DNA from 2 places in the Paenibacillus sp. Y301 genome. Region 2 is predicted to be linked to the other one. Evidence: predicted binding sites of a transcription regulator. Region 2 holds the regulator's gene; the other holds the start of a gene.
What was found. The regulator Rex, encoded in region 2, represses fermentation and respiration genes when NADH is low (regulators of the CRP and FNR family bind a similar motif). The targets are predictions, from matches to a motif close to TTGTGAAATATTTCACAA.

Region 1 (4,256 bases), on a different contig from region 2:
GGAGGAACAAATCATGAAAATAGTAGTCATTGGATGTACTCACGCTGGGACAGCAACAATCGTAAATACCGCTAAATTATATCCAGAAGCAGAAATTACCGTTTATGAACGTAATGATAATATATCCTTCTTATCTTGTGGAATCGCATTGTATGTAGGGGGTGTCGTGAAAGACCCACATGGTCTGTTCTACTCTTCACCAGAAGAATTAGCTGCATTAGGGGTCAATACCAAGATGCGTCATGAAGTTACAGGTATTGATACAGATAGCAAACGACTTACTGTACGTAACTTGGTGAACGGTGAAGAATTTGAAGATACGTATGATAAATTAATTATGACGACAGGATCATGGCCAATCATTCCGAAACTTGAAGGCATTGAGTTAGATAATATCTTGCTCTCCAAGAATTACAATCATTCCAACACCATTATTGAAAAGGCTAGTCAAGTAAAACGCATAACCGTAGTGGGTGCAGGTTACATTGGCGTGGAATTAGTAGAAGCTTTTCAGATGAATGGTAAAGAAGTGACGCTGATTGATGGTGTAGATCGAATACTCAATAAATATTTAGACCCTGAATTCACAGATGCCATTCAGGATACACTTCAGAATAAGGGCATTAAGCTTGCATTGAATCAGACCGTAACTGCTTTTGAAGGAACAGATGGTCGGGTGAGCAAAGTCATTACAACACAAGGTGAATATGAAACGGATCTAGTCATTCTCTGTATCGGCTTCCGTCCAAATACGGAACTTCTCAAAGGACAAGTGGATATGTTACCGAATGGTGCGATTATCGTGGATGACTATATGCAGACAAGTAAGAAAGATGTATATGCTGCAGGTGATAGTTGTGCGATCCACTACAATCCGACAGGAAAGCATGCTTACATCCCCTTAGCAACCAATGCTGTACGTATGGGAACGCTTGTTGCTCGTAACTTAATGGCTCCGACGATTCCTTACATGGGAACACAGGGAACTTCAGGTATCAAAATATATGAAGATAATATCGCAGCTACAGGGCTGACTGAATTAGCCGCATCAGATGAAGGACTACAGGTTGAGACCGTGAGTATGACTGACCATTACCGCCCTGAATTTATGCCAACATCAGAAAGTGTAACGATAAAGGTTGTATTTGAAAAAGACTCACGCCGTATTGTGGGTGCCCAGTTGATGTCGAAGGTGGATTTAACCCAATCGATCAATACGATCTCGGTATGTATTCAGAATCGGATGACAGTCGATCAGCTTGGATTCATCGACTTCTTCTTCCAACCTCATTATAATAAACCATGGAATTTCTTGAACACAGTTGGACTACAGGCATTGCCTGCTATAGCGAAGGAAGAACCTGCGTTGGTCTAGAATGACGGATTCATCGAACTAGCGATAGAATTCTTATATGAGCAAATAACACCCCTTGGATTACAGATCCAAGGGGTGTTATTGTATGGAAAAACGAAAGTGATCCTAATCACTCTCATGAATCTATAACTATTTTGTGAAAACTTTCACTTATGTTCATTTATTGTGACAATTATTACGTTTAGAATTGAAACGTATGCGTTACAATTATAATAAATAGATTAGATTTTAACTATATTGGATAGAGGTGAAAGGATTATGGCCTATTATAAACCTCAGCAAATTGCTGAAGTGACAGTTGAGAACGGGACAAAAAAAGCTCATAATCGGCTTGCTACGATGCTGGTTCTTGGTTTCTTAGGTGGAGCGTTTATTGCACTGGGATTCCTACTTGATATTCGAGTTATTTCTGGAGCGCCGAAAGAATGGAGTTCCATTACTAATTTTATAGGAGCATCGGTGTTTCCTGTAGGACTTATTCTTGTATTATTGGCTGGTGGTGAACTGTTAACAGGTAATATGATGGCGGTGCCACTCGCTCGTATGGCGAAGAAGATCTCAACATGGGAGACAGTAAAGAATCTTGTTTTAATTACATTGAGCAATTTCGTAGGAGCTGTATTCGTCGCTTACTTCTTCGGACATATCGTTGGACTAACAGAAACGGGTGTGTACTTAGAGAAAGTAGTGGATATGGCGGGACACAAATTAGATGTTACTTTTCTACAAGCCTTCGTCTCTGGGATTGGTTGTAACTGGTTGGTTGCTCTAGCAGTATGGTTATCTTATGGAGCAGATAATATAAGTGGCAAAATATTAGGGATCTGGTTCCCTACCATGGCCTTCGTAGCTATTGGATTTCAGCACGTTGTGGCAAATATGTTCCTTATTCCAGCAGCTATCTTTGCAGGTTATTATTCGTGGGGAGAATACGTAATGAATTTCATCCCGGTCTGGCTGGGTAATTTAGTTGGGGGAGTTATCTTTGTCGCTGCGGCCTATTGGGTAGCCTATCTACGTGAGCCAAATGCATCTTATAATACCACATTAAAGAATGATATCCCTAAAGCGAATGTATCACGGAAACATGCTTAGGTGTCCACTGCCCTCATGTTATATAGTAAGACAATGGTCGATCTTGTCCTATCATATTAGGATGGATCGGCCTTTTTACGTTCATGAATAGCACATAACAAATTAGCCATGTTAAAAGTCCGGGGGACGAAACTTTTAAGCATGGCTAATTTGATGTGATTGTTCATGCCTTTGAATAATAGCATGATGAATCATGTTCATATGCTGTTGTGAATTATTTTTACCCTGTTCAATAGGAGTTGAAACAAGATTATCTACATTTTTATGAAATATAGAGGTTATTCTTTGCGGAAATGAAGTTGTAGATTTATGATAGATTATATTGAAATATGAGATGGACGTATATGAGAAGAAACGCTAAAGGAGTTCAGCAGAAATGGTCGAGCAAGAGAATGGTGTGTTTCCAGCGGTATGTCCGCTCGATTGTCCGGATACATGTGGTCTGCTACTGCATAAGGAGAAGGGCAAGATTATTAAGGTTACAGGTAACCCAGATCATCCGATCACGAAGGGATCGATCTGTAATAAAGTAAGAAACATGACAGAACGCGTGTATCATCCCGAACGGATATTACATCCAATGAGACGGACTGGTAGTAAGGGTGAAGGCCAATTCGAGCGTATCTCTTGGGAGGAAGCCGTTAGTGAGATTACAAGCCGCTTGCAACAGTGCATTCGTGATTATGGATCAGAGTCGATCCTGCCTTACAGTTTCTATGGAAACATGGGGATTCTAAGTGTAGAGGGAATGGACCGTCGTTTCTTTAATGCCATTGGAGCAAGCCGATTGAAACAGTCCATCTGTAACTCTGCAGGAACAGCAGGTTGGAGATATACGATGGGTTTTAATGGAGGGACGAGCCCAGAGGATACGGTGAATGCCGATGTAATTATCGTCTGGGGTGGTAACATTATTAGTACCAATATGCATCAAGTAGTATTAGCTGAGCAAGCTCGCAAACGAGGCGCTAAGGTGATTGTGATTGATGTACATCGTAATCGAACAGCACAATGGGCGGATTGGTTTATTCCTCTCTATCCGGGCACGGATACGGCATTAGCCATGGGGATGATGCATGTCAAGTTCCGTGATGATCTTGTGAATGAGGAATTTATGAAGCAATATACCATCGGGCATGAGGAACTTCGAGTGCATGTCCAATCGTATACCCCCGAACGGGTATCCCGTATAACAGGTGTATCTATCGAAGATATTGAGAGACTTGCTGATATGTATGGACGAGCAGGTACTTCTTACATTCATATTGGAAATGGTCTTCAGCATCACGATAATGGGGGGATGAACGTACGGAGCATTTCATGCCTGCCTGCACTGACAGGACAATGGTTAAGACAGGGTGGAGGAGCAGCGAGATCTAATGGAGGGTATGCACAGATGAACAGTGCTAAGCTCCAGCGACCTAATCTACGTCCTAATCCTAAGGCTCGTACTATCAATATGAATCGTATTGCTGAGGCACTGGAATGGGAGGAGAACCCCATTAAGGCGTTGTTTGTATATTGTAGTAACCCTGTGGTTGTCGCTCCTGATGCAGATCGAGTGAAGCGTGGATTCGCTCGTGAGGATGTATTCACCGTCGTACATGACTTATTCCTTACAGATACGGCGAAGTATGCAGATATTGTGTTACCAGCGACATCATCATTTGAAAGTACGGATCTCTTTAGTTCATACTGGCACCAGTATATTCATTTGCAACAACCGATTATTCCTAGCGAAGGTGAGAGTAAGAGCAATATGGAGCTATTCTCGTTATTAGGTCAG
Region 2 (4,256 bases):
TTCCTTGAGAATATTGAAGAACGGCTTCGAGAAATTATGCCACAATATGAGCCGCGTGAATCACAGAGCATGATGTTTGGTGAAGTGATGAATGCACTTGCGAATGATAAGCATCTTCTAATTGAAGCAGGGACGGGCACTGGGAAATCGTTAGGATACTTAATTCCTGCCATTTATCAGAGTGTGAAAAATGAGCAGAAAGTCATGGTAAGTACACACACCATTAACCTTCAGGAACAATTAAGGGAACGAGATATTCCATTACTGACTCAGGTCGTTCCCTTTCCATTTAAAGCGGCTATTTTCAAAGGGAGACAGCATTATTTGTGTTTGAGAAAATTTGAACATAAAATAAACAAGAGAGACTTCGCTAATCCTAAAGAAGATGTAATCTTAGCCGCACAGATGATTGTATGGTTAGCACAGACGGAGAACGGTGATGATGAAGAACTGAATCTTGGAGGGCGTGGCGGAGATTTCTGGGAAACCGTCTCTAGTGACTCTGATTCATGTCTTGGCCGTGCCTGCCCTTGGTTCCGTAAATGTTATTATCATCGTGCTAAGCATGAAGCGGGAATTGCTGATGTGGTTATTACGAACCACTCTAAGTTATTTACGGATGTTAAAGCTGGACATCAATTATTACCTGCTTATGAGCACTTAGTTATTGATGAAGCACATCATTTAGAAGACGTGGCAGGTAAGCATTTAGGTCTTCATATGAAATATTTCACCGTCGTCCATACACTTACAAGACTGTATAAAGATAATCGTAATGGACAATTTCCAGCGTTAATTCAACAACTTCGTTCTTCACATGATGAAAAGGCTTCGGATTGGATAACTTCAATCGATATATTGAGTGGCGAATTAATTGAAGTGAAGGAGCACTGGGACCGACTGAATGATATGTTGTTTGCTCTTCTTCCCGAGCGAAGTGATGCAGCACCTGGTGAGACTGGACAATTCGTGCTTCGATTGCAACCTACAAAGAAACCAAAGGATTGGGAACTCTTGTCTGCAATTGAGAATCAAATATACGTAACGCTTGGAGAGGTCATTCGTAAATCGGAGAGAATGTTGAACGACATTAAAGAACTAGACGATTTCAACTCAGATAGTCTGATAACGGACATAAGCGGTCTGATTAAGGATTTATCGAGTGAACGCGAAGATCTTCACATGTTCATGGCGCTTAACGATTTAGGCAATGTTTACTGGATGGAGGCTAATGGACATTTTCGTAGCAAATCTCTACAATTGTATGCCGTGCCTGTCGATGTAAGCAAGCAGTTGAAGGAAGTGTTCTTCGATAAAAAGAAGAGTATTATTCTAACTTCAGCAACGTTATCTATCGAGAAATCCTTTCAGTATATGATTGAAAATCTAGGCTTACAAGAAGCATCAGATCAAGGTCGACTTGTAACAGTTCAGCTACCTTCGCCTTTTCGATATCGTGATCAGGCATTGCTCGTGATTCCACGTGACTTTCCAAGTGTTAAGGGAAGTGTAGGAGATGCTCTTTTTGTAGAGACGCTGGTGAAGTCGTTAGCTGACACAGCTATAGCTACGCATGGACGTATGTTAGTGTTATTCACATCCTATCGCATGCTTCGTCAAGTTTATGAACCATTACGTAATGAACTGTCCTCAAGTGATATAACGATACTCGGCCAAGGTGTTGATACTGGAAGTCGAAGCAAGTTGATTCGTCGTTTTCAAGACAGTAGTGCATCGGTACTGTTAGGAACAAGTAGCTTCTGGGAAGGTGTCGATATTCCCGGTGAAGCACTGACTTGTTTGGCCATTGTTCGACTACCATTTCAGCCACCGAACCATCCTTTGGTTGAAGCAAAGAGTGAACTTCTTAAGCAACAAAAGAAAAATCCATTCATGAAACTGTCGGTTCCGCAAGCGGTCATTCGGTTCAAACAAGGATTTGGTCGGTTAGTGCGTACTGCGAATGATAGGGGGATTGTAATCGTATATGATACGCGAGTAATCGAATCATATTACGGCAAACATTTCCTGTATTCATTACCTGGTCCTAAGATGGAGCATATGCCGACCAATCAAATGGTTCCACGGATTTCAGAGTGGTTAAGTGAAAGGGATCCTTCTTGAAGAAGGATCCTAAAGAGTTAATAATTAGGGGGAGCAAGAATGAAATCTGAAAAAATTTCAGAAGCTGTTGTACGCAGATTACCTGTATATCTGCGTTATCTTTCAGATCTTCAGAGACGTGAAGTAGCCACTGTCTCTTCACAGGAGTTAGGTCAAAAACTCGATTTGAATCCTGCACAAATTCGTAAAGATCTCGCTTATTTTGGAGACTTCGGACGTAAAGGTATAGGATATGACGTGGCCTATTTGATTGAGAAGATTGGTCATATCCTGAATCTCGATCAACAAATCAATGTGGTTCTAATAGGTGCAGGTAATCTTGGTCATGCTTTATCCAATTACAATGCTTATCTAAAGGAAAATTTAAAGATTATCGCTGTTTTTGATTCGTATGCTCCCAAGGTAGGTTCCGTTATTAATACGTTAAAGGTCCAACCTATGGAGGATCTAGTGGATACCATTAAGCAACAAAATATAAGAATAGGTATTATTACGGTTCCAGAAACAGAAGCACAGCATGTTGCAGATAAGTTAATAGAAGCTGGGATTAAGGCGATTTTGAATTTTGCACCTGTTGTGTTGAAAGCTCCAGCGGATGTTCGTATTCATGCAGCTGATTTCACAACGGATATGCTTAGTCTTGCTTATTATTTGGATAATGGAAAGGAAGAATCACATGACAGTGAACAATCAAACACAGAAATGGATCATTAAGAATGGTACGTTTGCTGTTCTGAATAATGAACAATCCGTTGTAAAGGGCTATATGCTTATTGAAGATGACCTTATAACGTATATTGGCGAGGACAAACCAGCTGATTCTGATCATATCCCCGTCGTTGATGGTACGCATCTTCTATTTTTACCTGGACTTGTGAATACACACGGGCATGCGGCGATGTCATTACTAAGAGGTTATGGTGATGATTTAGCTCTCCAAGTGTGGTTGCAGGAAAAAATGTGGCCAATGGAGGAGAAGTTTACCTCAAAAGATGTTTATTGGGGATCATCGCTCTCTGTATTGGAAATGTTAAAAGGTGGAACAACTACTTTTCTAGACATGTATGATCATATGGATCAAGTCGCTAAAGTAGTGCAAGAATCGGGTATTCGTGCGGTACTAACAAGAGGTGTTATTGGGTTCTGTTCAGAAGAAATGCAACAACATAAACTTCAAGAAGCGATTGCCTTTGCAAAAGATTGGAACGGTCAAGCAGAAGGACGTATTACTACGATGATGTCCCCGCACGCGCCTTACACATGTCCTCCATCCTTTTTTGAGAAGTTTGTACAGGCAGCGCATGATCTAGATCTTCCGATGCATACACACATGTCTGAGACGCTGAGTGAAGTGGCACAGAATGTGACTGATTATGGTCTTAGACCTGTTCAACATTTAGAGAAACTCGGCATGTTCACACGTCCATCTCTTGTCGCTCATGGTGTACATTTGACAGATGAAGAAATTGACATATTAGCTGCCCATCAAGTGGGCGTGTCACATAACCCAGGAAGCAACTTGAAGTTAGCAAGTGGTATTGCACGGGTCACAGATCTATTGAAGGCAGGCGTAACTGTATCCTTAGGAACAGATGGTCCAGCGAGCAATAACAATTTAGATATGTTTGAAGAAATGCGTCTAGCAGCGCTTATTCACAAAGGTATTTCAGGAGATCCAACAGCAATTCCTGCTGCTGAAGCACTTCGAATGGGTACTAGTTATGGAGCCAAATCTCTATTTCTAGAAAACATAGGTAGATTGGCACCAGGTATGAAAGCAGACTTTATCGCATTAAATACCGATCAGGCTCATTTCCTACCACATACAGACTTCATCTCACATTCCATTTACTCTGCAAGTAGTAAAGATGTAGAGCATGTGTGGGTTAACGGCAAACAAGTTGTAAAGAATGGGGCTTGTCTTACTATGGATGAAGAGCGGATTCATCGTGAAGCTCAGTCATCTTTTGAAGGCTTATTAAACCGCTAAGATGATAGGCTATTCCTGATGAAAGGAAGTTCAGGTTGAAGAAGAACAAGAAGAGATGGATTTTACTAGGAATTGCAATCTGTGTGGTTGTATTGTTTGGACTCTATCGTTATTACATATATGTTATGAAGGACCAATGGAG

Region 1: the regulator Rex is predicted to act here: its motif matches at 1,510-1,527, upstream of AC1D69_RS14020 (formate/nitrite transporter family protein).

Annotation. Positions count from the first base shown of each region.
Region 1 is NZ_JCAIUL010000007.1:150,297-154,552, reverse strand. Features, by position in the region: gene AC1D69_RS14025 (FAD-dependent oxidoreductase) at 14-1,375, shown strand; gene AC1D69_RS14020 (formate/nitrite transporter family protein) at 1,634-2,470, shown strand; gene AC1D69_RS14015 (molybdopterin-containing oxidoreductase family protein) at 2,847-4,256, shown strand, end outside.
Region 2 is NZ_JCAIUL010000001.1:523,335-527,590, forward strand. Features, by position in the region: gene dinG (ATP-dependent DNA helicase DinG) at 1-2,124, shown strand, start outside; gene AC1D69_RS02615 (redox-sensing transcriptional repressor Rex) at 2,164-2,838, shown strand; gene AC1D69_RS02620 (amidohydrolase) at 2,801-4,114, shown strand; gene AC1D69_RS02625 (cell wall elongation regulator TseB-like domain-containing protein) at 4,150-4,256, shown strand, end outside.